Regions from separate parts of the Methylococcus sp. EFPC2 genome, predicted to be linked through region 3. Evidence: riboswitches for the same ligand, from Rfam matches in the RefSeq annotation. Region 3 holds a riboswitch; each other region holds the start of a gene.

Region 1 (9,564 bases), 1.8 Mb from region 3:
TCCCAGGCGATGCCCTGAGGATCGACGGACCAATACTTGTCCGACTTGGCATAGCAGCAGGCGCTCTGTTTCTGTTCCTCGACAGGCAAGGCGGCAGCAGCCAGACCGCGTTGCACCGCTTCCAGCTCGTCGTCGGACTCGACCTGCAACCCCAGATGGTCCAGCCCGCGCTTGCGACCCCGCGTGGAGATAGCGAAATTGACGCGCGGATCGTCCAGCATCCATTTGGCGTAATCGGCTTCGCGCACCGCGGGTTCGGCCTGAAACATTGCGCTGTAGAAGCGGATGTTTTCAGCGAGATCGTCGACCGCGATGTGTACGTGGAATCTCTTCATGACGGGTACTCCGTTTCGAGTGAGGTGAATTGGGTAGTCGATCAGGTGACGGGCTCGTCGCACCGCGTGCAGTCAGCAAGCGCGCCGGGCGCGCAAGGAGCGCCGTTGCAGCAGTTCTCGGTGAGGAAACCGATCAGCTCATTCATGGCGTGAAAATTCGCAGTGTAAATGACGTAGCGGCTTTCCTGGCGGGAGGAAACGAGCCCAGCGTGAGTCAGTTCCTTCATATGGAATGACAAGGAAGACGGCGCGATACCCAGCGCTTCGCCGATTTTACCGGCGGACAAACCTTCCGGGCCGGCCTGCACCAGTAAACGGAAGACAGCCAGCCGGGATTCCTGGGCAAGTGCTGCGAGGGCGGTGACGGCGGATTTGTTTTCCATGTTTCAATGATTATCGAAATGTTTGAAGGATGCAAGCCGGAAGAATGGAGTCGCCGGCTTGCGGAACAGCCGAGGTGCTGAATCGGACGATCTGCGCTCACACCTGTGAGTTAAAGACGACCGTGTAGGCCCAGGCACTTAGGACTTCCTCAAATCGCCGCAGCCTGTTGGCAGGCCAACGCTGGCCCCAACGGTTTTCCCTGAGCGCAGTTCGGCGCCCGGCTCCGTCATGTGTTTTGGTATTCCGAACGACACTGTCGCCTGAGCCCGACGGAACTGGAGCGATATTGTCTTCTTGCGTCCGGTGTTCCTGCATGGGGAGGCTTGATGGCCCCACGTCACGCCCAGCTATTCCTCCTAGACCCCATAGATTTCCTTACGAAACTCGGCAGTGGCCTGGCAACGATAGAACACTTGGCACGCCATATGCTAATGTAATCAGGATTTTACGTACCCCAACGCGCGGCCCGCCTACGGAGTCAGTCCGGGCGAGGCGCACGGCAAGGCTATCTCTGACATCAAGAGAAATAATTGCTCAATACAATGACATCGCCGACAGAAGCCGGAGCAGGCATCGTGCGCCTTGAAAAGTTCGTCGCTTTGAGAGCCACGTCACAATGCCCGTTTCACAGCCCCATTAATCTTCCCCACCAAAGGAACCAGACATCCCCCCGCACCGGAATGGATAACCGGCGACCGAGGGGATTGATGACCTGAAAAAGGCAAAACCACCGAAAGGTGGCGACGCAAAGTTACCGGTCTACGGGAGAAATCCTACGACAGCGGGATTGCCAGCGATCCACCGCAAGCATTGCGGTCCCTCTGTGCGATACGCCGGATTTCCCAAAAATTCAACGCAGAGAGGATATGACCATGAACTCTAGAACCAACCAACCCATTTCCGTCTGCCTTGCCGCCGCGGTCTCCGCGATACTAGGGCTTGCGTTCGCCACCACGGCGGACGCGGCCCCGGACAAATGGGCGGAAGGCCGCATCCTGGTCCAGCCGCGTGCGGGTCTACCGGATGGCGAGTTCGACGCTATCTTGAGCAAACACGGCGCACGCTCACAAGGTCGCTTACCGCAACTCGACGTGCATGTCGTGGAAGTACCGGCCAAAGCGGAGGCGGCCATCGTCAAGGCCTTATCGAAGAACCCTCATGTAAAGTTCGCAGAGCTGGACGGATTAATTGGTCCTAACCAAACGACCCCAAACGACCCGAAGTTCCCGAACGCTTGGCACCTGGCCAAGATTCAAGCGCCCACGGCGTGGGATGCTAGCAGAGGGGCGAACGTCACCGTCGCTATTCTGGATAGCGGCGTGGAAGCGACGCACCCCGATCTGGCCGGCCAATTGCTTCCCGGCTGGAATGTGGTGAGCAACAACGGAGACACCTCGGACACCCGAGGGCACGGCACGGCCGTCGCCGGCACGGTTGGCGCGGCTAGCAACAACAGCACCGGTGTTACCTCTGTTGCATGGAACGTCAAGCTCCTGCCGATCCGAATCACTAACAGTGCCGACGGATTCGCCTACTACAGCGACATCGCCAAGGGCCTCACCTGGGCCGCTGACAACGGTGCCGACGTGGCCAATATCAGTTACGAAGTCAATCAGGTGTCTACAGTCACCTCGGCCGCCCAATACATGCGCGGCAAGGGGGGCCTCGTAGTCGTTTCTGCCGGAAACGGCAGCACCGATCCCGGCTATGCCGATAACCCTTATATCATCAGTGTTTCCGCGACCGATACCAACGACACCAAGGCCAGTTGGTCGAACTACGGTAGCTATATCGACGTGGCGGCCCCTGGCAATTACATTTGGACAACCAGTCCGGGCGGCGGCTACGGGCAATGGTACGGCACGTCCTTCTCCGCACCGACCGTCGCGGGCGTAGTCGCACTAATCAAGTCTGCCAATCCGGCCCTCACCCCCGATCAGGTCGAAAAGGTGTTGGAAGTTTCGGGGGACGATATCGCCGGTACGGATTTTTACCCCTACTTTGGCTGGGGCCGGGTCAATGCGGCGAAAGCCGTACAGTTGGCGTCGCAGACCCAGGCCACGGATACCCAGGCGCCCAGTGTCAGCGTCTTCTCGCCGACGGCCGGCACGACCGTAAAAGGCTTGGTGAGCGTAGACGTCAACGCCGCCGACAACGTGGGCGTCGCGCAAGTAGCGCTCTACGCCGGCAGCCAGCTGGTCGGAACCGATACTGTCGCGCCCTATCAGTTCACCTGGGATTCTAGCCTGGTTGCAGACGGTAATGCCACGCTCACCGCCAAGGCCTACGACGCCCAAAACAACCAAGGCGTTTCCAGCGGCGTGACTGTGACGGTGGACAACGTCGCCAATGTCGCCGATACCACGCCGCCTACCGTGACATTCGTCTCTCCCGCGAACAACAGCAATGTTGGGACCAAGGTCACGATCTCGGTCATAGGACAAGACAACGTCGTGGTAGCTTCGCTCAAGCTGTATATCGATGGCGCCCTGAAGAGCACTGTTACAAGCGGAAGCATGAGCTACACCTGGAATACCCGAAATGTGGCCAAGGGCAGCCACACGCTTAAGGCGGTGGCCACGGATCCGGCCGGCAATCAAGCCGCGGCGACCGAGACGATATTCAAGTAGCTGATATTAGAAGTTAAACCTAACCCCCGAAAAAAGCCGGCTCTGCCGGCTTTTTTCATGTACGCGGATCGCACGAACTTTTCTATCGACCATGCACATGGTCCTTAAGTCGGCTGGACCATCGCTAGCAAACACAGGCAGGCTGTCAGAATTTTTTACATTTCTGCCAAAAATCGCATGATGCCCATCAAATATTAATAACTATCAATGCCTTATATTCATGGCATGGACTATGTATATTTCTTACTGCGATCCGTCCGTGATGCTAACGAGGAAAAATTTATGAACGCAAAATATTTAAAAAGCGCATTCCTGGCATGCAGCCTACTTGCCGCCGGGACCGCGCAGGCTATCCCCGAACTCCAACTTTATCTTGAAGGCGCCACGTATGACGGTGGTAGTGAAACCTGGGTTCTCAACGGCGGCCCACTACGTCTTTGGGCGATTGGCAACGTGGCTGGTCCTGGTAACAAAGGATCGATTTTCGACGTAAAGCTTTCCATCGCTTACGCCGATGGCTTGGCTCCAACCTTTACGCTGACGCCGTCGACGACAGGCGGATTGGGCGGCTTCACCGATCCCTCGACCCCCGGTGCAGCCGTATTCAGTCAAACCGTCACCAACGGGTCCGCCCCATTGCTGGGCGACGGCTCGTCTCTCCCGACGCATGGCATTTATGGATCAGGGACCGACTGGACGGAGTTTAAGCTGGGTGACTTCACGCTCACCGACTCGCCGATAGGCGATTTCATTACCAGTTTCCCGACGCCTGGTGCGGGTGATGCCAATAAGGCCCAAATCAATGTATATGACATTGCCATCAGCGGCGTCGCAGCAAACACGCCGTTCCACTTCGATCTCTACGATCATTATTTCACCCAACAAAATGATGCCAAATACATAAATGCGCCATTCTCCCACGACGCTGGCGGTACTAGCGGAACGACCGGAACGACCGGAACGACCGGAACGACCGGGACAACCGGGACAACCGGCCAAACCGGAACTACCGGCCAAACCGGCCAGATTCCCGAGCCTGGTATCATCCTGCTGTTCGGGACGGGGCTATTGGGTCTCGCTTTCTCAAGCCGACGTGTAGCGAGCTGAACCTAAATGTCCTGTAAAAAAGCCCCGCCACTAGCGGGGCTTTTTTGTAAGGCTCCAATCGACAAAACCGCTTAGGGATCTCGCCCTGATCAGCGGCCTTTCCCGACTCACACTAGCCCCGGAATGAAGCGGTATTTGACCCGTTCGCAATAGCGGCGGTAATCCGGGTCCAGCCTCAAGTGTCTTTCCTCGGTGATGGCCCGCAGGTAATAGACCCCGTTCCAGACCAGCAGAAACAGATATTGCCGCGGGTCCGAAAAAGTCGTCAGGCCGGACGACCAGGTCGCTAGGACCTTCGCGGTGTAAGCCGGGTGGCGGACAAACGCATAGGGTCCACGGGTGATGATGCCTCGGTGGGTCAGGTTGCTGAACCTGAGGCCGAAGGCCAGAGTCGCCGAGACATAAATGCCCCATAACGCAATCGTCATGGCTTTGAGTCCCATGTCAATCCAATCCGCCTGCAAATAGGGATTGAGTGTTGTACTCATGCTCTTGAACGGTAGATAAATTCCGGAAACCTGATTGAAGGGCGGATAACAGGCGAGTGCGACGCCCCAACCCAACAAAGTCGGCTCCACGCTCTTCGACCGGTTACCCAGCCAGCGTGAACTGCAGGCATACCCGAGCATGCCTACCCCCACGTCGATGCAGAAAATCGTGTGAAACATCGCCCAATAAGCGTGATCGAAAACGGTTTTTTTCAGGATGGACTGGCCTTCGGCCAACTGAGACAGCACTGTCGACAGGTGCTGACTCAGCCCGGAAGATTCCTCAAAAATGAAATTCACCATCAGGGGAAGGAAGAACAGTTTGACAAGCAAATCGCGAAACGACACCTTAACGCGCCGATTCGCGAGGGTCCGTCTCAACGACCGTGATCGCCAACGAAGCACGGCGAGAGATAAACCACGGGCCAGCAATAGGATGTTGAACAAGGGATCGCTACGGTCCTCGAACCGGTGCCCCCGAAACAGATTGGTCAAAAGAATGTAAGGCGGTCCAAGAACCAGAAAAGCGGAAAACACATAGGCACTCAGTGTTCGCCAAGGCTCGAAAAACTTGGATTGATAATAAGGATGTCCGAATGAGAGAATCAGTATCGTACCGAAGAAGACTATACCGGCCAGCCATCGCCAGCAGGCGGTCCTTATCGCCCAGCCCAAGGGCGAAACCACCGGCCGCCGACCAGCCTTGAGGGCGCGGGCCATCGGAACCAGCCAAACCGACAGCAAAGCCAAGGCCGTTAGGGCCCAGAGCGCCTCCATCTGCGTCCAAAGCCATGCGGTGCCCGAATAAACGTCATCGGAGAAGAACAGATAGCGGCCCTTCCTCGCCAGGAGATAGGCGGCGAACAGACTCGCAGCAAGGACCAGGGTTGTCATGCATCTCGCCAGCCAGTGTTTCGCCAACTCCCAGGTGACCATCACCTGAAAACACAGCAGTAGCGCAAACAGGATGTCATAGTAACTTCGTGGCACTGACGGGAGCGAGAACGTCGCTGGCAGCCACCATAGGGCATGGATGATATCGGGGCCTCCGTTATTTAAGATATCAGCCCTGAACAGAGCGTAAAACGCCATCATTCCAGCGAAAAACAAACCGCCGACCACTCCCGTGGACATACTCTGGCAGCCCCGCCTCACGTCAAAATTGACCGTTGACGGTATTTTGTCTCTGCTCAAATCAATCATTTGGGCTTCCTTAACTAGCAGTCTAAAGGCTTGAAATTATAGGCTGCGTGCTCGAATCCTATAACCTCATCGGCTGGACACGGCGCGCCCGCTGGTAACCTGGCGGGAAACGGGGAGGCATAAAAAGATTACACATCCTTATTTATTTGACCTCGCACCGCGCTGTCGCCCTGATCGGCCATGAGGTAGTAACGTTCAGTCCTATCGACCGGGATGGTCGGCTAACCCAGCACCTCCTTAAGAAAAACCTGTATTAGCCCACATCCAGCATGAGAGATAAAATCACAAGCTATTGATTTTTTATAATTACTCATCCATCTCCCGGCGGGAGAGGGATGTTGCAGATAACTATTTTTTCACTCTTAATAACAATAACGTGGCCCGGTGGCAGGGGCGACCGGCCGAGTTCCAAAGCCGAGTGGTCTCAGCCCTTCAGGCTGTAAAATTTTCTGACAGCGATTTACCTATAATAGATGAGACTGTGAATTCTAGCCGTAAACAACGATCGATGATGCCGGAGCAAGGTGACCGATTTAGGCTGATTTCCAGCATCGGCGGTCAGGCAATTTCAAAGTCCGCAGGATGCGCTAGTCGGGAGGCCGACTGCGCAAGGCTTTGAGTTGCCCGTGCTTGCTCTTGCTGCCCAGCCGCCTTTTCTGCGAACTGCGGGTGGGCTTGGTGGCTTTGCGGGCCTTGCGCGTCGCACCCACGCTTTTGACCAAAGAATGCAGGCGTTCCAGGGCATCGGCTCGATTCACCTCCTGGCTGCGATGCTGCTGCGCCTTGATGACCACGCAACCGTCGCCCGAGATGCGTTGATCGCTCAGTTGCAGCAATTTTTCCTTGTAGAACTCCGGCAGCGAGGATGCGCGGATGTCGAAGCGCAGGTGAACCGCGGAAGAAACCTTGTTGACATTCTGTCCGCCAGCACCCTGCGCGCGTATCGCCGTCAACTCGATCTCGGCAAGAGGAATGGCGACCTGATTGGAGATGCTGAGCATGCTTGCTTGGACCCAGGGGGCTGGTATGGAAGCGGGCTTCAGTTCGCGACGGGGCGCTCGATCGTGGGCTGAGCCCGCTCCCACCGATAATCGCTCCGCCGGAGAGTCGCGAACCGCGATTATTTGCCGCCTTTGAGCAGGTCGCCCAGACCGGCGAACGCCTTGAAGGTGGTATTGCCGTCCTGCCGCGCGCCGGCCTTGTCCTTGGCCGTAAGGTCGGCCGTGAGATAGCGCTGATGCTCATTGTCATGGCAGTAGAGACACAGCAACTCCCAGTTGCTGCCGTCGGCCGGGTTATTGTCGTGGTTGTGATCGCGGTGGTGCACGGTGAGCTCGCGCACATTCGCGAGGGTGAACTCGCGGGCGCAACGGCCACACACCCAGGGATACATCTTGAGCGCGCGTTCGCGATAGCCTCGCTCACGCTCTTCCCGGTCGCGGCGGGCTTCGGCGACGACGCGGTCGAGCTTGTTCAGATCGGGACTGGTTTTCTTGGTCGGCATGTCGTTACCTCTCGTTGTTACGGCCGGTTGGGGGTTACACCGTGTGGCGGTAGCCCAAGGCTTGTCCCATGCGCACCTTGTCACCCTCCCCCAAGTCTTTTCCCCAGTCCACAGCATCCTTGCCGAACAGGACGACGATGGTGGAGCCCATGTTGAAGCGGCCCATTTCGGCGCCCTTTTCCAGGCGGGGCGCGTCTTCGCTGTATACCCAGGTGCGGATTTGTGACGCTGTGGGGGGCGTGACCACACCGTGCCAGACGGTCTCGATGCTGGCCACGAATATGGCGCCGACCAGCACCAGGGCCATGGGACCGACCTCGGTGTCGAACACGGCGACGACGCGTTCGTTGCGGGCGAACAGATTGGGCACGAAACGCGTAGTCGCCGCATTGACGCTGAACAAGCGCCCGGGCACGTGGACCATCTCCCGCAGGGTGCCGGTCAGCGGCATGTGCAGGCGGTGATAATCGCGCGGAGACAGATAAATGGTGGCGAAATGGCCGTCGCGAAATAGCTCGCCGCGCGCCGGATCGCCGCCCAGCAATTCGGTGGCGCTGAAGCTCTTGCCCTTGGCCTGGATCAGGCTATCGTCGGCGATCCGGCCGATCTGGCTGATCGCGCCGTCGGCAGGGCATAGCAAGGCACCGGGCTCCGCCGACAGCGGCCGTGCGTCCGGCTTGAGCGGCCGGGTGAAGAAGGCATTGAAGCTGGGGTAGGCGTCTGGATCAGGCTCCAGGGCCTCGCTCATGTCCACTCCGTATATCCGGATGATGTTGCGGATGAAAGCATCTTTCCACAGCCGGTTTTCGCAGCGGGTGAGATGGTGCATCACGCGGGATAGCGGATGATGCGGCAGGATGTATTGCGGCAGGGAAACGAGAGCGTCGCGTAGACTCAAGACTGTGACTCGCTGGTTTGGTTATATGGGGCGGCTTGGAACGAGCCGTAGGCCGGAAAGCGCTCCCTCGCGCGCAGAGCTGATTTGTGAGAGCGGGCTTAAAGCCCGCTCCACCCACGCCTCATCCATGAGGTGCAAGAGGCCACCGGCCATCCCGCACCCCGTCCGAACGAAGATCAATAACCCTTTTCGATCAGGACTTTCTGCGCCGCCGCGACGGCCACGCCGCGTTCGATCGGCGCATTGAGCTCGGTCAGCGTGGCTTCCAGCGCGCTCAACGCGAAGATCACGTTCTTCGCCGTGGCGCTGTGGCCCATCAGGCCGAAGCGCCAGATCTTGCCGGCCAGATCGCCCAGGCCCGCGCCGATTTCCAGGTTGTAACGGTTCAGCAGAGTGCTGCGCACTTGCGCATCGTCCACGCCGGCCGGAATGGTCACGGCATTGAGCTGCGGCAAACGGGAGCCTTCCGGCACCACGTAGCTCAGTCCCAGCGCCTCGAAGCCGGCGCGCAAGGCCAAATGCAGGTCGTTATGGCGCTTCCAGGAGTTCTCCAGACCTTCCTCCTGCAGGATGACCAGGGCTTCGTGCAAGCCGTACAAGGCGTTGATCGGCGCGGTGTGGTGATAAGCGCGCTTGGTGCCGCCGCCCCAGTAGCTCATCACCAGGCTGAGGTCGAGGAACCAGCTCTGCACCTTGGTCTTGCGGTTCTTGATGACTTCGACGGCACGCTCGCTGAAGCTGACCGGCGAGAGCCCCGGCGTGCAGGACAAACATTTCTGCGAGCCGGAATAAACGGCGTCGATCTCCCATTCGTCGACCTTGAGCGGCGAACCGCCCAGCGAGGTGACCGCGTCGACGATGACCAGCGCGCCGTGCGCATGCGCCAGGCGGGCAATGGTTTCCGCGTCGGAATTGGCGCCGGTGGAAGTTTCGGCCTGCACGAAGGCGACCGCCTTAACGCCGGGATTAGCCTTCAGCGCATCTTCGATCTTTTGCGGATCGACCGGCTGGCCCC
Region 2 (9,564 bases), 1.8 Mb from region 3:
CCCGGGCAGAAACTGTTCGCGCTGGTCGACGACCGGACCTGGTACGTGATCGCCGATTACAAGGAAACCTATCTGCGGGACATCAAGCCGGGCATGGCGGTGGACGTGTTTCTCGCCCCCTATCCGGGCAAGCGTTTCCGCGGCGAAGTGCAGGGCATCAGTTGGGCCAACTATCCAGACAACATCAAGGAGCAGGGTTCGCTGCCGACCGTGGAAAGGACGCTGAACTGGGTGGTGCTGGCCTCCCGCTTCCCGGTGCGCATCAAGCTGCTGGAGCGCGACCCGCAGTATCCCTTCCGCATGGGCATGACAGCGTTCACCACCGTCCTGGGGTTTGCGGGCGAACCCGCTGCCGACCCCAGGCAACGGCCGTGAATGTCTGAGCCAGCCACCCGAGTCACCATCCCAGGCGCGGATTGAGCCATGCGGGATTTGTGGAACAAGTTTTGGCTGGGCCTGCCGCCTGCGGAATTCCTGCGCGCCGAGCTGCGCTGGACGCCCGCGCGCCGAATCCTGACGGTCCGCCTGTTCGTCATCCTGATGGTCATCAGCCTGGTCAGCGTCACCCTGCGCCCGCCGGCCACGGTGGCTTTGAGTTTCGCCTTCGTGATGATGCTCGGCGCGGCCATGACCGACTACACGATGACCCTGCTCACCGCGCTGCAATTGGTAAAACTGGTGCTCCTCGCCATCGGGCTCAGCGTCGTCAGCCTCGGTTTATGGGGCGACCAGCCCTGGTTCCTGGTGCCCTGGTCGTTCACGCTGATCACGCTGCTGCTCTTCTACGCGCGGGTCAACGGTACTCCGGCCATCGCCGCCGTGCTTTATGTCGCCGTGGTGCTGTTCAAGCCGGAGCAGCCGGTGCAGAACGTCTACGGCGCCTTGTGGCTGTTCCCGACCCTGGTGCTGTTGACCTACGGCACCGCCGTGCTGGCCCACCTGGTGCTGTGGCGCCAGGATCCCTTGGCCGTGCTGCACGCGCATATCGCCCAGCGCTTCGAGGCCATCATCCGCATGCTGGAAAGCCTGGTGGAACGGGGCGCGGATTCGGAGACAAGAGCGGACAGCGGCGAGCGGCCTTATCCCGGCGCCGTGTCCCGCCATTTCCACCTGCTCACTAACGCCGAACTGGCCCATCCGGAACTGAGGCTCAAGCATTTGGAATGGGTGGACCTTATCGCGGAGGTGGACACCTGGTTCAACAACACCGCGGCCTTGACGCGCCTCATGGCCCGGACGGATGCCCGGCGCCGTTTCAGCGGCAGCGAATTTGCGAGGCTGCAGACCAACCTGGCCGAATGCCGGGCCTTGCGCGCGGATTTTCTGGCTGCCCGCCAGCCGCCGGCCCTATCGGATCTAAGACCGGCCGAAGACGGCCGGTCCCCCATCGATACGGACCCGCCGGTCGCCCATTTTCTGCACCGGCTGGACGACGCCGCGCTGAGGATCCGGAAAACCCTGGCCGGCGTATACGGCCCCGTGTCGCCGCTTGAGATTTCCAGTCCGACGACCGAGCCGGCCGGCGCAACGGCGTTTTGGCGCACCTATGTGCGGAAGGACTATTGGCTCGACAACATCGATTCGCTGCATTACGGCATGAAGTACGCGATGGCCGTCGTGATCAGCCTGTTTCTGGTCCAGGCCCTGCATTGGCCGGAAATCGCCACCGCCATTCTGACCTGCGTGATCGTCGCTCAACCGAGCCTGGGTGCCAGTTACCGCATCTCGCTATTGCGCATCCTGGGCGCCACATTGGGCGGCCTGCTGGCCTACGTGTTCATCATCGTGCTGCAACCGGCGCTGGAAACGGTCGCCGGCTTCATGCTGGCCATCGCCCCGGTGTGCTGGCTCGCCGCCTGGGTGGGATCGGGCAGCCCCCGCATCGCCTATGTGGGCACGCAAATCGGTTTCTCGTTCGCCAACGCGGTGCTGCCCGGCTACGGGCCGGCGATCAACCTGGACATCGCCTGGGACCGTGTGTTCGGCATCCTCATCGGCATCATCATCATCGGCGTCATCGATTATGCTCTCTGGCCGCAACGCTCCGAGCAATTGGCGATGAACCGCCTCGCCATTAGCCTGCGCATGCTGAGCCGTTTCGTCATGCTCGACGCAGCGGGGGTCGGCAACACCCGCTCGGACCCCGACCTGATGCGCGCCATAGACGGCGAACTGCAAAAAGCCGCGGGTTTGCGGGAGCACGCCGCCTTAGAACCGGGCACCGGCCGGCCGGACGCCGCCGCGCGCATCCTCGCGCTGGATTTGATCATAGGCGCCGTGCACGGCGTCGCGCGAGTGACGCAGGCGCGCCACCATTATTATCGGGAACGGAATTTCCGGTCCCGGACGGAAGTGCTTCTGGAACAGCAACGGGGGCTCGACAACGCCTGCTGCGAGCGGCTGCTCTCCCTGGCGCAGCACGTGTGCGAGCACCCCGCCGCGCCACCACCCGACGGCAGGCCATTGCTGAGCGCACTCGAAAATTCGGCTCGCCAACTCACGGCCGACCCGGCCGTCGACTGGGAAACCCGAAAATCCATCCTCGCTTGCATCGACCTCAACAAAATACTTCTGGACTATATCGATGAGCTGGAAGCGCTTATAAGCGGCCTCCATCCTCGGCCCGATCCGGGCGGTGATGCGTCGCCATCCGGACATGGCGTGGAGACCTTCTCAGCATAAGCCGGCGCTCACTGTGCAATGCTCACCCGATATCCATACTGAGGTGCCCCAACGGCAGGTTTGCCGCCAAGATGAGACATCCCGCGGGTCGCGGCGGAGGAGGGCTTGCGGGTGGGACCCGCACCGTGGTCGACGTGCTCGCCACCCCGCGCAATCTGCATCGCGCCAAGTTGGATTTCGCGCAGACGCGTTACGACTACATCAACAACGGCTTAACGCATCGTTCATGACGCAGCGCTTACGCGCCCGATGCGCCGTTGCCTTTTTTCTTGACCGACAGCGCTTCGCCGGTGGCCGTGCCGGCGAGGCGTTCCTTCAGGCTTTCGAAATGCTGCAAGGATAGAAGATGCAGGAACACCCACTCCAATTCGTCGGCTTGCGCCAGATCGGCTAGGGTGTCGCCCGAGAGTGCCTTCAGCCTGTCCTTGTTCACGCCCAGGAAACCGGTGAGGGATACGATCTGCCCTGAATCCAGAGTGATCTGGGCCTGCATCGGTTCGAGCAAGTTCAGTTCTTTGAGTTTCTTGCAAAACGTCTGGGTGCGCTGGAATTCGGCCTGATACCCCTGAAGGAAGCGAAGCACATCCTGCACATAGTTCGTCGGCTTGCCGTTGTCGTCGAACAACTGCTGTCCTCGGCCTTCCTGATTGCAGCCCGCATAGGCCTCGTCGATGCACAGGGAAAACGTGGTGCCGTCGCTGCTGCTCGAGAAGACGAAGGGATAGCGGCGCACGAAGGCCGGGATGTATTTGCCATCCCAGCCGCCTTGCTCGGTCAGGAATAGGTTCTCGCCGGCCCGCAGCCCGAGGATCACGGCAGGCATCACGTGTTCTCCATTGCCGGCAAAAACGATGGGATATTCGGCCGCGGTGCGAGGAAACTCGACCGTCATCAGCGGCACCGAGTTCACCTTGCGGCAGAAAGCGAAACCGCCCGCTGTGTCTACGGACCACTGCCCGTGTCTTGTCTGGGTGACCGGAACGGCGGTTTCGTATATCAGCAATTGCGTAGCCATAAGCGATTGTTCCTCGAGGATGAGAGCTTGAACGGGGCGGAGGGAGCCGAGCGCGTGGAAACCTAGCACGAAAAGCTGCGGCCAGCCAGGCAAGGCGGGCGGAATTCGGGGTTTCCGTGGGCGCAAATCGGGCAGGAAAACTTCGGCTCAAGGGACAAAACCGAGTGATAAGAATTCTTGCAAACGGGGGTTGCTTATGGTGCCATTACACAGCGCCGGAGTAGGAAGTTTTTCTTTCGCCATGCCAGGGGACGGGGACATCGGATGCAGGCAGGTTCGCGTGTGCGGTTTTGTCCTTGGCTATTTCGGAGCGTTCGCCAAACCTGTCGTGAGGCAGGGACGGAAAGCCACGGGTCTTACCACGCAATGGGACGAAGAAGAACGCGCTGTGGCCGAACTGGAACGAGGCGTTTGATAGTCGCCACTCGATCCGCTTCGGAGTCGTGCCGATCTTGTATCCTCCGTGCGGATTAAGAAAGCCGGGTTGCCACCTCTATATGTGGAGGGAAGCAGCCAGGCTTTTTTTGTGCCCGCCGACTTCCGTTTTCGAAAGCCAAGAACACGTCGAGTTCCGCTGACGACATGAGCGGCCCCGAGTGCTCTTACAGGAGTATCCAGCCATGGCCTACCCATTCGAGCAGATCAAGAAAGACCTCGCCCATCGCAAGAGTCAGAAGCCGGTTTTGCGCTGGTGGGATAAAGCCAAGTCTGTTTTGGGAGGGGGTGGCCCCAAGATAGTGCGTCCAACGGGCGCAGCCGAGCCGAGGTCTTTCCTGTTCGAAACGCTGGAGCCGCGCGTGTTGTTGTCGGCGGACTTGTCTTACGGCGCCGGTCAGGGAGCGGCGAGCGAATTGACGTTGACCCTGGATGCGGCCGGCACCAATTTCCAACTGGTCGATGCCGCCAACAATGTCATTTCCAGTGACCTGGTGGCAGACGCGGCCAGCGGCGGAGTTACGATCACGGGCACGGGAGGTAACGATACCCTGACGCTGGATATCGCCAGCCTGGGAACCGCCTTGGACGCCCTCAGTCTGCCGTCCCTCGGCATCAACCTGTCAGGCGGCGGCAACGACAGCCTGGTCGCCAAGGCGCCACCATCGCAGACGGGCGCCGATTTAACGCTCTCGGCCGCTTCCCTCACCGTAGGTGGCGATGCCTTCGGGATCGGCGGATTCGAGAGTGCCAAGCTGGAAGGTGACAGCGGCGACAACGCCTTCACGATCAATGGCTGGGCCGGGGGGCTGGACATTGCGGGCGGCGCAGGCACGGATACACTCACGCTCAACGGCTACAGCTCGGTAGATTACAGTCCCACCAGCCCGGACAGCGGCAGCGTGCTGCTCAACGGTACCCAGACGCTCACCTACTCCAGCCTCGATATCGATCCCCTGGTCATACTCCAGGACGAGTTCGGCGGTGTGAGCGAGTTTTTCGCCCAGGTGGAGGGCTGGGCGGCAGACGCCGCCGCGGGCATCAGCGCCATAGCCGATCAAACGATCAGCGAGATCAGGAACTTGCTGGACACGTTCAACGGCTTTTGGGTCGGGGATGCCAATACCCAGGTATTCGTCGCCAGTCTTGGAAATGATGATCTCGTGCTGGACAGGAAGGATGCCAGCCAGCTTGAGATCAGGAAGGCGGACGATTCCCGCTCATGGGCCGTGGTCGATAGCGCCCAGGTTTACAAGGTTTACCTGGGCCTGGGTAACGATACCCTGACGGTGCGCGATCTGGATGTGGGTGCCGACGTATACGCCTACGGCGGCTACGAGAGCGATGCGTGGTTTCTGGATGGGTCGGACGAAATCAAGTTTGCCGGCAACATCGACCTGGAAGGGCACAATCTGACCGCGGCTGCCGAAACCATTACGGTGAACGGCGACGCCGTGGTCTCGACCCGCAACGTCAATGCCGGCGGTCATACCGCAGGCGATTCGGGCAAGATCGACTTTTCCGCCCAAGCTATATCCGTCGGGGCCAATGCCCAATTACTCGCCGAGGTCGATGTCGGCAGCACTTATCTGGCCGGCGACATCAGCCTGGCCGTCGAGGTCAAGGATCTCTCCGGCGCCTTGCCCATCGACGTCATCCCGACGCCGGACGTGAGCATCACGGTCGCCGCGGGCGCGCTCATCAAGGGCGCGGAGATCAGTGTATCCGCCCAGAAGACCAGTCAGACGGCGATTTTGCCCATAACCCTGGTCAGCGTGCAGTCGAAGTCGGCTACCGTCTCGATCACAGGTGCCACCATCGAAGGCAGCTCGGTCACCATCGAGGCGGAAGCCGCCGACGAAAACATCCTCGAGGAAGATGCCGCGCTGTTCAACAGCTACGGGCTCCAGCCGGCATTTAATTTCTTCGACGTGGCGACCCTGCTGGGCATTCCTCCCGTGCTGCAGGCCGTTTCGGTGGTTACGCGGACGGCCGATACCTCGATCGATTTGACGGACGCCAGCATCGTCAGCAGCGGCGATGTGAGCATCACGTCCAATACCACCGTGCAGAGTTTGGCTTCGGCGGCCGGTGGCATGGATCCCGGCAAGAAGGGCGGCTACAAGAAAAATCCCATCGAATACACCCCCTACAGTGCAGGGTACGCCAAGGCGGACGGTTCGGCCCAGATCAACGTGAGCGGCACGACCACGATTTCCGCCGGCAACGACGTCACCATCGAATCGACCAGTTCGACGACCGCCGAGGTGGCGGCCAGCACGGTGTTGAACTCGGCCCCGAAAAGCAGCAAGGGGGCCAAGATCATCAAGAACCCGAACGAGGCCATCGGGGTCGCCGTTGCCATCACCGATTCCATCACCGTCGCCAAGACCCTCGTCGGCCAGGGCGTGACGATCACGGCCGAAGGTACGGTCAACGTCAACGCGACCGGCGAGGTTTCCAACGGAGCCAATGCCGGCGTGGCGGTCTTCATCGATGGCAGCGGCAGCATAGGCGTGGCGGTCGGCACCGACAAGACGGACGTTCAATCCGTGGTGGACGGCAAGATCACCGCCAAGGCGGTCCAGTCCAAGGCCCTGGATCTCAAGCTGAGCGATATCGACTACGCCACGGACACGATAGAAATCCTCGATCATGGCCTGGCTCCGGGGCAGGAACTGCTGTACCTGGCGGCGGACCCGAGCGCGCCCGATACGGCGCTGAACTCGATCCTGGGACTGGAGAGCGGCGAAGCCTACCGGGTGATCGTGGTCGACAAGGATCACATCCAGTTGACGCGGGGTTCGACCATCGAGCTGGACGCCGCGCGGGCCGACCCGGATGCCACGCAGACCCTGAGCCGGCGGGAGCTCAAGAGCCTGGATCCGGCCACCGCGGTCAACGCGGCCAACGACACCCTCGCCTTCGCTCAGCCGCACGGCTTCGTGGACGGCCAAGTGCTGGACTATCTGGTCGGCACCAGCGACGGCGCCGCCATCGGCGGCCTGACCAGCGGCGCAAGCTATTACGCCGTCAAGGTGGATGCGACGCACATCAAGCTGGCGACGACCGATGCGACGGCGGAGTTCCTCACCGGGGAAACCCGTACCGTCGGCGCACTGACGCTCCACGTGATCGATTTGTCGCTGACGGGCAGCACTTCGACCACGCTGGATTTCGATCCCGCCGCCACGGTGGGCGACGAAGCGGTCGTCGACCTGTCGGCCGATACCCTGCAAATCGCGGCCGAAGATCTGGTGACCGGCCAGAAAGTCAGTTATTCCAAAGGGGACAGCGCCAATGTGGGGATCGGCGGCCTGACCGACAACACCGATTACTACGTCATCCGGGTGGCCGGCCGGGCCGACCGGGTGCAACTCGCGGCGTCCGAGGCCAATGCCCTGGCCGGGACCGCGATTAACCTTACCGCGACGGGTACGGGCAGCCAGCACAGCCTCACCGCGCAGCACATCCATGTGTTGAGCTACGACGAACCGCCGATTTCGTTCAAGCCGGCGGATGCGGTGGCCGATGACGGCTCGGGCAATCTGACGTTCACCCAGCCCCATGGCCTGCAAACCGGCGATGCGGTGGTGTATCGCCTCGATCCGACCATCCGCCACGAAGTCGGCATGACCCGCTACGCGAATTTCGCGCCGGGCAATACCACCGTCAGCTTCAATCCGGGCGGCCTCACGGCCGACGACGAACCCGTCATCGACATGATCCTGGAGGATGCCGACGACGACATCAAGGATGCCATCGTGTTCGGTGGCCTACACGACTACGTGACCGGCCAGCGGATCCACTATTCCAGTGGCGGTGGCAACGCCCTGGGCGGGCTGGTCGACAACACCGATTACTATGTCATCGCGGTCGCCGACGACCGGATACAATTGGCCAGCAGCCGGGCGAATGCGCTGGCCGGCACGGCCATCGCCCTGACGTCCACCGGCTCGGGCAGCGCCCACAGCCTGACATCCAATCCCGTCGATCTGACGGACGATCTCATCGTCAGCACCGGTCACGGCTACGAAACGGGGCAGAAGATCACCTATCTCACCGACGGCGGAACGGCGGTCGGCAACCTGACGGCGCAGACCGATTACTACGTCATCCGCGTCAGCGACAACCTGCTGAAGCTGGCCACGACCCGAGCCAACGCCCTGACGGGAACGGCCGTCAATCTGATCGCGGGCGCCGGCGCCACCGGCACCCACAGCCTGATGAGCGACACCGTCGTGATGCTGTTCGACGGCGGGCGCACCGCGCCGGCCGTCGACCTGACCGCCAACGCCATCGAAATCACCGGGCACGGCTTGGTCGACGGCGAAAGCGTCATTTATTCCAGCGGAGACGGCGATGCCATCGGCGGACTGCAGGCCGGCAACACCTACGTCGTCGTCGTGGTCGACGCCAATCATGTCAAGCTGGCCACGACCGACCAGAACGCTACCGGCGCCACCGCGGAATCCCATACGGTCAACGGCGACCAGACCGTCTATGTGCTCGACCTGACGGCCGGCGCCACGACCGGACTGAGCCCGCATTCCCTGGAGACGGCGGACGGCAGCAAAATCGCCACGTTCGACCCGACCCCGATACCCGCGGTCGACGACGCCAACGACTCCATCCAGCTAACAGGAGAGCACCGCTTCAAACCGGGCGAACGGGTGACTTATCTGGCCGGCGGCGGTACCGCCATCGGCGGCCTGGTGAACGGCCGGGACTATTTCGTCATACCCACCGGGGAGAGCAGCTTCCAGCTCGCCGATGCGACGCTTTCCGCCAACTGGCTGAATGGCGATCCCAACACGCCCAAGCCGCTGTCCGAATTGACCGTCGTTGCCCTCACGGCCGGCGTGGCCACCGGCGACCGGCACGGATTCGAACGGGCATCCACGGCCGTGCACGGCGACACCGCCATCGGTGGCTTGATCGACGGCCAGATCTATTTCGTCACCAAGGTGGACGACCACACCATTCGCTTGTCCGAGTCCCCGCTGACGGCCCAGGCGGCCTTGCCGGTCGACCTTCGCGCGCCCTCGGATAACGATCTCACGCTGACCCACACCCTCCAGGCCCCCGGCGAGGAAGCCGGCATCAACGTGATCGCCGGCCTGGAGTCGGAAAACCGCGCCATTGCCCAAACCCGTATCGGCGGTACGCCGACTCTGGCGGACTTCCTCACCGCCAACGTGGCGCAGGATCCGAAAACCGCCAAGGCCATCGCTGCCGGCGGCGGGAAATTCCTCGACGTGAAAAAGGCGGCCAAGTTCAGCTTGTCCGCGTCGGTCGCCGTGGCGGCGTTCGATCACGACGTGCTCGCCCAGGTCGGATCGACCGCGGAATTGGAGTCCGGCGCCAACATCACCGTCAACGCCTCGGCCGAGCAGTCGGTGCAAGTCAGCGCGGAAGGCACGGTGACGAGC
Region 3 (9,564 bases):
AACTGGTCGGCGCCTTTCTGATATGGGAACTGGTGCTCTCGCGCCTGCTCTACTGGCTGCACATCCGCAAGCAGCCGTATTGATTCATCCGCGCCGCAGGGTGTGCAGGGTGATTTCCGGAGGACAGTTCAGGCGCACGTCGACGATGCAGGATCCCGAACCCACCGAGGTATAGCCGAGCAGATCGCGGTAACGCCAGCCTCCCGCGCAATAGGCGCGCGGGGCATTGGCGTTGAGCATCAGTGGTATCCCGCCGGGCAGGCAGATTTGCCCACCGTGAGTGTGGCCGCTCAGCATGATGTCGAAATGGGCATAGGCCGCGTGCCGGTACATTTCCGGCGAATGCGAAAGCAGCACGGACACGGCTTCATCGGGGAGCGAATCCGAGGCCTTTTCCAGGTTTTCAGCCCGGTAATAATGGGGATCATCGATGCCGGCCAAATAAATGGATAGGCCGGAACGCTCCAGCGCAATCGACTCGTTCAGCAGCATCCGAATGCCCATGTCTTCCAAACTGGGCACCATGCGGATGGTGTCGTGGTTCCCCAGTATGCCGTAGACGGGGCCTGTGGCCAGCAGCAGGGGCATGAGCCGGCTCATGCCCTCCAAAGCCGCCTGATAAGGACCGAGCGTCTTGGCGCGATAATCGCCGGTGATGACGCAGGCATCCCAGCCGTCGACCCGCTCCACCGTCGCAATGAGCGCATCGGTCATGTCCGGCGCGCTGTCCAAATGCAGGTCGCTAAGCTGCAGCAAGGTGTAGCCATCGAAGGCCTCGGGCAGGTGCGGTAGGATGAATTCGTGACGCCGTATCTGCACGTCCCGCGCATTGCGCCGGCCGCGCCCATGCAAGCCGGTGCCGATCAGGGCGAGCCGGATGCAGGTGTGGATGGAAAACCAGTTCTCGATATGGAAAAAGGTGCGGCCGAAACCGAAAGCCCGGGCCTCGAAATCGTGTTCTATCCCCAGGCGCTGGTCGAGATGGCAACGGCCCACGCGCTCGGCGAGGCGCTGATAGGCCCAAGCCTCGATAGGTGGACAGCGGTAGTGATCGAAAGAAGGTTTCATGACGGCTACACACACGATGAGGTATATCCAAGTTTAGTCCCGTTCGAACACGGAACCGACGATGGTGAGCGCGGGCATAAGCCGGTAGACTATGCGCGGAGTCGGCCAGACAGTCGCTGTTCGCGGTTCACCCGCGGATGGAGGAAAGTCCGGGCTCCTCAGGGCAGGGCGCCAGGTAACGCCTGGGAGGCGCGAGCCTACGGAAAGTGCCACAGAAAATATACCGCCTCGTCTCCTCGCGGGACGCGGTAAGGGTGAAATGGTGCGGTAAGAGCGCACCGCGCTTCCGGCAACGGAAGTGGCAGGGAAAACCCCGCCCGGAGCAAGACCAAATAGGGGGGCATTCGGGCAACCGAAACGTGCGGCCCGCACGGCTCCCGGGTAGGTCGCTTGAGACGCGTGGCGACACGCGCCCCAGATGAATGACTGTCCACGACAGAACCCGGCTTATCGGCCGACTCCTTTTTCCTCGTTCGATTTTCCCATTCGAACGCACTCCACATCCTTGTGGAAACTTTTCGTATCACTCGGCAGTCCGTGCTGAAGCCAACCCCGACCCTGTTTCTCAGGAGGTCACGATGAGTTCCCAAGCACTGTTCGACAGCATCCGCAAAAGCGCCGGCGACCTGTGGCGCAAGCTGACGGGTTTCCAGAAAGCTCGGGAGCCCGGCCGTACCGGCGACGGCGGTGGGAAACACCCGCTCCTCGGCTATATCCTCCTGGCATTCGCCCTGATCTGGTTTTGGCAGACTATCAGTCAGTTCCGGCAGGACGAAATTCCTTACAGCGAATTTCTCAAGCGCGTCGCCGAACAAAAAGTCGACAAGGCCGTGGTGACCGAACAAGGCATCTCGGGCGAACTCAAGCCGGAAAAGCCCGGCGAGGAAGCGAAGCGTTTCTTCACCGTGCCCTTGTGGAACCAGGACCTGGCCCAGGCCCTGGAGAAACAGGGTGTGAAATATACCGTCCGTTACGGCAGCAGTTGGCTGGGCAATTTCGTGCTCAACTGGCTGCTCCCCCTGGCGCTGCTATTCCTCATCTGGGGCTGGTTGGCGCGGCGCTTCATGGGCGGAGGCGGTCCCGGCGGCTTTCTCAACATCGGCAAAAACCGGGTGCGCATCCAGGCCGACTCACTGTCCAAGGTCAGCTTCAAGGACGTCGCCGGCGCCGACGATGCCAAACAGGAACTGGGCGAAACCATAGAATTCCTGCGCGATCCCAGCCGCATCCAAAGGCTGGGAGGCCGCATGCCCAAAGGCGTGCTGCTGGTCGGCCCACCCGGCACCGGCAAGACCCTGCTGGCGCGGGCGGTCGCGGGCGAGGCGGGCGTGCCCTTCTTCAACATCAGCGGGTCGGAGTTCATCGAGATGTTCGTCGGCGTCGGCGCCTCGCGCGTGCGCGACCTGTTCGAGCAGGCCCGGCAGAAAGCGCCCTGCATCATCTTCATCGACGAACTGGACGCCATAGGCCGCTCGCGCGGCGGACCTGTCGTCATGGGCGGCCACGACGAGCGCGAGCAAACCCTGAACCAGTTGCTCACCGATATGGACGGCTTCGATCCCTCCGTCGGCGTGGTGGTGCTGGCAGCGACCAATCGTCCGGAGATCCTCGACAAGGCCTTGCTCCGCTCGGGCCGCTTCGACCGCCAGATCGTGGTGGACAAACCCGGCCTGGAAGACCGTATCGAAATCTTGAAACTGCACACCAAGGCCATGACGCTGAGCAAGGACGTGGATCTGCGGGTGGTGGCCCAGCGCACACCCGGCTTCGTCGGTGCGGACCTGGCCAACATCGCCAACGAAGCGGCCATCATCGCGGTCCGGCGCGACCGCAACAGCGTGGCCCTGGAAGACTTCGAGGCGGCGATCGACCGCGTGCTCACCGGCCCGGAAAAGAAAAACCGCACGCTGAACGAGCCGGAAAAGCGCCGGGTAGCCTACCACGAAGCCGGCCACGCCCTGGTGGCGGAAACCGTGCCCACCGGCGAACCGGTACACAAGGTCTCCATCATCCCGCGCGGCGGCATGGCTTTGGGCTATACGCTGCAACTGCCGGTCGAGGAGAAGTTCCTCTCCACCGAACCGGAGCTGAAAGACCAGCTCGCCATCCTGCTGGGCGGCCGTACCGCGGAGGAACTGGTGTTCGGCCACGTGTCCAGCGGCGCGCAGAACGACCTGGAGCGCGCCTCGGAGATCGCCCGTGCCATGGTCTGCCAACTGGGTATGAGCAAGAAGCTGGGCCCCTTGGCCTACGGCAAGCGCAATCGCTTGGTCTATTTGGATGTCGAGGGCGCCGAGGAGCGCAATTTCAGCGACGAAACCGCACGCCTGATCGACGCCGAAGTCCGCGCGCTGGTGGAAGAAGCCCAGGATCGGGCATCGCAGATTTTGAGCGAGCAGCGCGCCGTGCTGGACAAGCTGGCCGCGGCGCTGCAGGACAAGGAAGTCATGAGCGGCGAAGAGATCAAGGCCATCATCCATGCGGGCTCCCGCGTATAGGCGCCCGACTTCCCTCGGCCTCAGGGCGACCGCTATCGCCCTGAGGCTGCGCCCATGCCCAACACGCGCCGCGTTCCGCTAGGCTTTTTTCTGCTCCCGGCTAACCATCCCAGCCCCGCCGATGCACTGGCGAACAACACCCATGCCCCCGGAAGCGGCACCACGGCGACCGGCGCGGTACGCACCGACCAAACGTAAGCCTTGCTGGTCTTGTCAAAGCCGAGCCCGCGGCGTCCGGTCGCGGTAGAAAAGACCTCCACATATTTCGCATTGGCCGGATACTCGGTGTCTCCCAGCCAGTAGAAGTCGCTCCGTACGTTCTGGAACAAATCGTAATTGGCCGCCCTCGCATGCGTGCTGGTGATGGGTCGGTCCGAACGTCCCCCGAGTTCATTGAAAAACAAATGCCGCAACTCGCTGCCCGGAGCGCCGGTTGAGAGTTCGTAGGTAGTCGGCAAGCGCCAGCCGGTCGCGCCATCGCCAAAACGGACATGGCTGTTGACGTAGGTCACGAAGGCTTGCGCCCCCCACCAGTTCATGGCGCCGGTCGTGGTATCGAAATCGGTAGCCGAGAGCCGGTAATTGCCCGGCCCGGCGTTATCGTAGGCATTGGGGGTATCGTGGACGACCCCACGTACGCCACTGATGACCCCACGGACGAGAGCCTCGGCACCGCCCGGATGCCGGTCGGCCAGCGTCTTGAAAAAGTTGGCGTCCTTGACCCAATAAACATTGAGGTCGTCGTCGTAGATCTGGCCGTTGCTGACGTCGATCAGCGCGGCCTGGGCGGAAGAAAGGGACAACAGGCTGACCGCGGCGATCAGTGGTAATCCGAACGCCTTGGGCGGGGTAAAGATACTCACAGGCATACTCCTGACCGGTAAGGCCTGACAGATGGGTTGGAGGAAGTTTCGAACCTTGCCCGCCATGAGTGGCGGACGTTCCCTACGTTCGGCAGAGGCAACCCGGCTGTCTTGTCATCCTAAGACCCTGAGCTTTCCGGCCCGGCTTCGCAGCCGGTGTGGCGCGCGGCATGTACCGCACCAAGATGGTACGCGAGCGTCCAGCATGCATGCAACAGGAAGGGGATACCGGGTATGAGATACCCGTTTTCGGCTCCTAAACGGCTCGCCGGCTCGGCGTGTGAAACAACCGGCCGGTCGCGTGCGTAAGGCTCAGATGTCGAAGAGTTTCAACACCTGGTTGATCTTGTCGCGGGCCTGATGCAGGACGTTGAGGGAGTGTTCGGGGGAGAGGGCGCCGTCCTTGAGCTTGCCGCAGGCGGGAATGGAATTGATGGCCGGCACCGCATTCATCCGCGCCGTTCCTATGCAGGCGTGCAGTTTGGACAGGATGACGATGTCGCTCAGGGTCAATTCGGGACCGCTGTCGTGAAACCACTCCTCCGCCAATAGCGGAATCTCGACCAGCTCCGTGGGAAAGTCCCAGCGCTCCAGCACATACGACCCGAGGGGCCCTCTCAGCCAGGGCAGAATGGTGGTGATGTCTTCCGGCGTCCAGTAGTCGCGCGGGAAGTTTTCGGCGAAGTAAAGCAAGGGAACGGTGCCGATGTCGCATAACAGACCGGCAAGCAAGGCCTCTTCCTGGTCGAAACGTCCGTTTTCCGCCGCGAGCACGTAACACAGGCCGGACAGGTAGATGCTCTGCTTCCATTCATCCCGCAGCAACTGGTTGATGAAGGGGTCCTTGCAGCGAAAAATCTGTTTCAGCGTGTAGCCGATGACCAGGCTTCGGGTCGCCCTCACACCCAGGCGCACCACGGCGTCCTGACAGGTGGTGATGGGTCTCGTCGGCAGATAGAGCGGACTGTTGGCCACACGCACCAGTTTCGCCGAGATAGCCGGATCGATCTGTATGATGCGCACCAGCTCTGCGATATCCATATGGCTCTCGACCGCCTTGCGCAACTTGAGCGCAACGTCGGGCAAGGTCGGCAACTGCAGTTCGTCGCCGTGGTAATGCTCGTAAAAGGCCTGGAACAACCGAATGGACCTGACTTCATCCGGGATGGATTCGTCCAGCAGCTCGACGACGGCCGGCTGAGACGACGAGATCCCGCCATGTCGGCTCATGAGCTTTGGCGATACCCGCAACACCTGCACGTCGGTCAAGGCGGTCGCGGTGGCGCTGTAGCGCCGGGCGCTGCACAGCGGGAACCTCGCCTTCGCCGTGCGGGCTTGGACCTCGTAGCGCTTGCCGTCGCCGAGTTCCATCAGCACCGTACCTTCCAACAGATAAAACAGGCTTTCCGAGGCGACATCGCGACGGAACAGCACGCTCCCCGGCCCGAAGACTTCTGAAAAGCGATCCGTGGCAAAAGCGGCCACTTCCTCCTCTCCCAGATTCCGGATGGGGAACAGCTGGCCGAGCATTTCCAGCGTCACCGGCACGGGCTTCAGCGTGGAAGGCACCGCCTGTGCGACGGGTTCGATCGCGGCCGCATCGCCCGAAGGCGCTTCCAGGTCCTCGCTCTTTTTGGAGCCGAAAATACGCGAAAACAAACTCATAGGACTAAGCCGCCTGCCTCAATTCCGTGATGACCGGGCACACATCATGACAACAGGGGCACGATGAGCAGGGCCACGATATTGATGATCTTGATCATCGGGTTGATGGCGGGGCCGGCGGTATCCTTATAGGGATCGCCCACGGTATCGCCCGTCACCGCGGCCTTGTGCGCCTCGGAGCCTTTGCCGCCGAAATGGCCATCTTCTATGTATTTCTTGGCGTTGTCCCAGGCGCCGCCACCGGTGGTCATGGAAATCGCCACGAACAGGCCGGTGATGATGGAGCCGATCAACACGCCGCCCAAGGCCTCCTTGCCCAGCACCAAGCCGACGATCAAGGGAATCGCGATGGGCAGCAGGGACGGCAGGATCATCTCGTGGATAGCGGCCTTGGTCAGCATGTCCACGGCCTTGGAATAATCCGGCTTGGCGGTGTAATTCATGATGCCGGGTATCTCCCGGAACTGACGGCGCACCTCGTTGACGATGCCGCCGGCCGCCCGGCCTACGGCTTCCATGGCCAGGGCGCCGAACAGATAAGGCACCAGTCCGCCGATGAACAGGCCGATGATGATCTTGTGGTTGGACAGATCGAAGGCGATGCCGCCGCCCAGGTTGTGGGTGTAGTCGGCGAACAGCACCAGCGCGGCCAATCCGGCGGAACCGATGGCATAGCCCTTGGTGACGGCCTTGGTGGTGTTGCCGACGGCGTCGAGCGGATCGGTGATATCGCGGATCGCATCGGGCAGATCGGCCATCTCGGCGATGCCGCCGGCGTTGTCGGTGATGGGGCCGTAAGCGTCGAGGGCGACGATCATGCCGGTCATCGACAGCATGGCGGTGGCGGCGATGGCAATGCCGTACAGACCGGCCAGGGCATGCGCGCCCCAGATGCTGGCACAGACCGCCAGCACGGGCAGGGCCGTGGATTTCATCGACACGGCCAGGCCGGCGATGATGTTGGTGCCGTGACCGGTGGTGGACGCCTGGGCGATCTGGCGCACCGGGCCGAATTCGGTGGCTGTGTAATATTCGGTGATCACGACCATCAGGGCGGTCAGGATCAGGCCGATCAGGGCGGAGAAATACAGGCTGTGCGCGCCTATGCTCTCGCCGCCGAAACTGACCCCGCCGCCGAACAGGACCAGGGTAATGGGATAAAAGGCCAGGGCCGCCAAGCCGCCGGACACGATGACGCCCTTGTAGAGTGCGGTCATGATCTTCTTGCCGGGCTCGACCTTGACGTAGTAGGAGCCGACGATGGAGGTGAGGATGGATATACCGCCGAGGATCAGCGGATAAACGATGGCGCGTCCTGAGCCTTCGGTGAGTATGCCGCCCAGCAGCATGGTGGCGACCAGGGTCACCGCATAGGTTTCGAACAGATCGGCCGCCATGCCGGCGCAGTCGCCCACGTTGTCGCCCACGTTATCGGCAATCACGGCCGGGTTGCGCGGATCGTCCTCGGGTATGCCGGCTTCGACCTTGCCCACCAGATCGGCTCCGACGTCCGCGCCCTTGGTGAAGATGCCGCCGCCGAGCCGGGCGAAGATGGAGATCAGCGAACCGCCGAAGGCCAGGCCGACCAGCGCATGCAGCGGGTCCTCGACATGCGCCGCCAACAGCAGCGTGTAATAGCCGGCGACGCCCAAAAGTCCCAAGCCCACCACCAGCAAGCCGGTGATGGCGCCGCCGCGGAAGGCCACTTCGAACGCCGCCGCCAAGCCGCCGCTCGCCGCCTGCGCCGTGCGACTATTGGCGCGCACCGAAATGTTCATGCCGATGTAGCCGGCCGCCCCCGAGAGCAAGGCACCGATGGCGAAACCGAAAGCCACCGGCCATCCGAGCAGGAAGCCGATGACGAAAAACAGCAATCCACCGACCAGACCGATGGTCTTGTATTGCCGATTCAGATAAGCCTGCGCGCCTTGCTGGATGGCCGCTGCGATCTCCACCATGCGGACATTGCCCGGCGGCTGGGCATTGATCCAGGCGATCGAGAGTATGCCGTAGATCAGGGCGGCGAGGGCTGCGGTGAAGGCAAAAGCCGTTCCGAAGTCGATGGCAAAGCCGATAAAAAAGAACTCGACCAGACCGAACAGGGCGATACGCTTGCATCGCTTGTCTTGCAGGACCTGGCTCAAGCCGGCTTTGACACAAGCAACCGTAGAGTTCGACATCACTATGCTCCTTTGTTGGTCTGGTTATGGGGCAGTTTCCGGGGCGGGACTCAGGGCGTAAAAGTAGTGGAAAGCCTCTTTTCGACCGCCGAATTTTTCAGGACAACGTAGTCGGGAAGACCGCCACGGTAAGGTGGATAATCCTCGCCTTCGATCAAGGGCTGCAGATAGGCCCGGCACACGGGCGTGATACCGAAGCCGTCCTCGCTGATGAACTCGCGCGGCATCTTCTTTTCCACGTTGGCGACGTCGGCCAGATCCGCGCTGCCGATTTCCCAACGATAAGGGCTATCGGAGGTACGCACCACCGTCGGCATGACCGCGTTGCGACCGCTCAAGGCCAGTTCGACCGCGGCCTTGCCGAGGGCGTAGGCCTGTTCCACGTCGGTCCTGGAGGCGATATGCCGGGCGGCGCGCTGGAGATAATCGGCCACCGCCCAATGGAAGCGGTGTCCCAGTTTGCTCTTGATCAAATTCGCCACCACCGGCGCAACGCCACCCAGCTGGGCGTGGCCGAAGGCGTCGCGGACGCCGGAGTCGGACAGGAATTTGCCGTCCGCAGCCTTGACGCCTTCGGAAACCACGACCGAACAATAGCCGTAGCGCCGTACCTTTTCGTCCACCTTGGCCAAAAAGCGCCCCGCATCGAAAGCCACCTCCGGAAACAGGATGACCAGGGGAATGTCGTGATTCTCGTCGGCAGCCAGGCCGCCGGCCGCGGCGATCCAGCCGGCATGGCGGCCCATCACTTCGATCACGAAGATCTTGGTGGAGGTGGCGCACATGGAGGCCACATCGAAGCTGGCCTCGCGGGTGGACACCGCGATGTATTTGGCCACCGAGCCGAAGCCGGGGCAGTTGTCGGTGATCGGCAAATCGTTGTCCACCGTCTTGGGGATGCCGATGCAGGTCAGAGGATAGCCGAGCTTTTCGCCCAGCTGGGTGACCTTGTGCGCGGTATCCTGCGAATCACCGCCGCCGTTATAGAAGAAGTAGCCGATATCGTGGGCCTTGAACACTTCGATCAGGCGTTCGTACTGGGCCTTGTTTTCTTCCAGACCCTTGAGTTTGTAGCGGCAGGAACCGAATGCGCCAGACGGGGTGTAGCGCAGCGCGGCGATGGCCTCGTCGGACTCGAGGCCGGTGTCGATGAGATCTTCGGTGAGCGCACCGATGATGCCGTTGCGTCCTGCATAGACCTTGCCGATGCGATCCGGATGGCGGCGGGCGGTTTCGATCAATCCGGCGGCCGACGCATTGATGACTGCCGTGACACCGCCGGACTGGGCG

Evidence for each region. Region 3 has a riboswitch for cyclic di-GMP ahead of JWZ97_RS12475 (DUF1566 domain-containing protein). Riboswitches for the same ligand answer to the same signal wherever they lie in the genome.
Region 1: another riboswitch for cyclic di-GMP. It lies ahead of JWZ97_RS01335 (S8 family serine peptidase); the one in region 3 lies ahead of JWZ97_RS12475 (DUF1566 domain-containing protein).
Region 2: another riboswitch for cyclic di-GMP. It lies ahead of JWZ97_RS05050 (LEPR-XLL domain-containing protein); the one in region 3 lies ahead of JWZ97_RS12475 (DUF1566 domain-containing protein).

Annotation. Positions count from the first base shown of each region.
Region 1 covers NZ_CP070491.1:294,816-304,379, reverse strand. Annotated here, with positions in the region: gene JWZ97_RS01345 (ArsI/CadI family heavy metal resistance metalloenzyme) at 1-335, opposite strand, end outside; gene JWZ97_RS01340 (helix-turn-helix transcriptional regulator) at 377-718, opposite strand; cyclic di-GMP riboswitch class I at 1,430-1,514, shown strand; gene JWZ97_RS01335 (S8 family serine peptidase) at 1,592-3,349, shown strand; gene JWZ97_RS01330 (choice-of-anchor N protein) at 3,632-4,456, shown strand; gene JWZ97_RS01325 (isoprenylcysteine carboxylmethyltransferase family protein) at 4,564-5,838, opposite strand; gene arfB (alternative ribosome rescue aminoacyl-tRNA hydrolase ArfB) at 6,735-7,148, opposite strand; gene JWZ97_RS01315 (YajD family HNH nuclease) at 7,268-7,651, opposite strand; gene asd (archaetidylserine decarboxylase) at 7,686-8,549, opposite strand; gene JWZ97_RS01305 (alanine--glyoxylate aminotransferase family protein) at 8,726-9,564, opposite strand, start outside.
Region 2 covers NZ_CP070491.1:1,163,579-1,173,142, forward strand. Annotated here, with positions in the region: gene JWZ97_RS05030 (biotin/lipoyl-binding protein) at 1-375, shown strand, start outside; gene JWZ97_RS05035 (FUSC family protein) at 424-2,682, shown strand; gene JWZ97_RS05040 (hypothetical protein) at 2,754-2,912, shown strand; gene JWZ97_RS05045 (SapC family protein) at 2,921-3,697, opposite strand; cyclic di-GMP riboswitch class I at 4,004-4,189, shown strand; gene JWZ97_RS05050 (LEPR-XLL domain-containing protein) at 4,318-9,564, shown strand, end outside.
Region 3 covers NZ_CP070491.1:2,921,432-2,930,995, forward strand. Annotated here, with positions in the region: gene JWZ97_RS12455 (CDP-archaeol synthase) at 1-83, shown strand, start outside; gene JWZ97_RS12460 (metallophosphoesterase) at 85-1,068, opposite strand; RNA gene rnpB (RNase P RNA component class A) at 1,166-1,534, shown strand; gene ftsH (ATP-dependent zinc metalloprotease FtsH) at 1,647-3,566, shown strand; gene JWZ97_RS12475 (DUF1566 domain-containing protein) at 3,599-4,429, opposite strand; cyclic di-GMP riboswitch class I at 4,523-4,602, opposite strand; gene JWZ97_RS12480 (HDOD domain-containing protein) at 4,742-6,094, opposite strand; gene JWZ97_RS12485 (sodium-translocating pyrophosphatase) at 6,139-8,274, opposite strand; gene JWZ97_RS12490 (6-phosphofructokinase) at 8,325-9,564, opposite strand, start outside.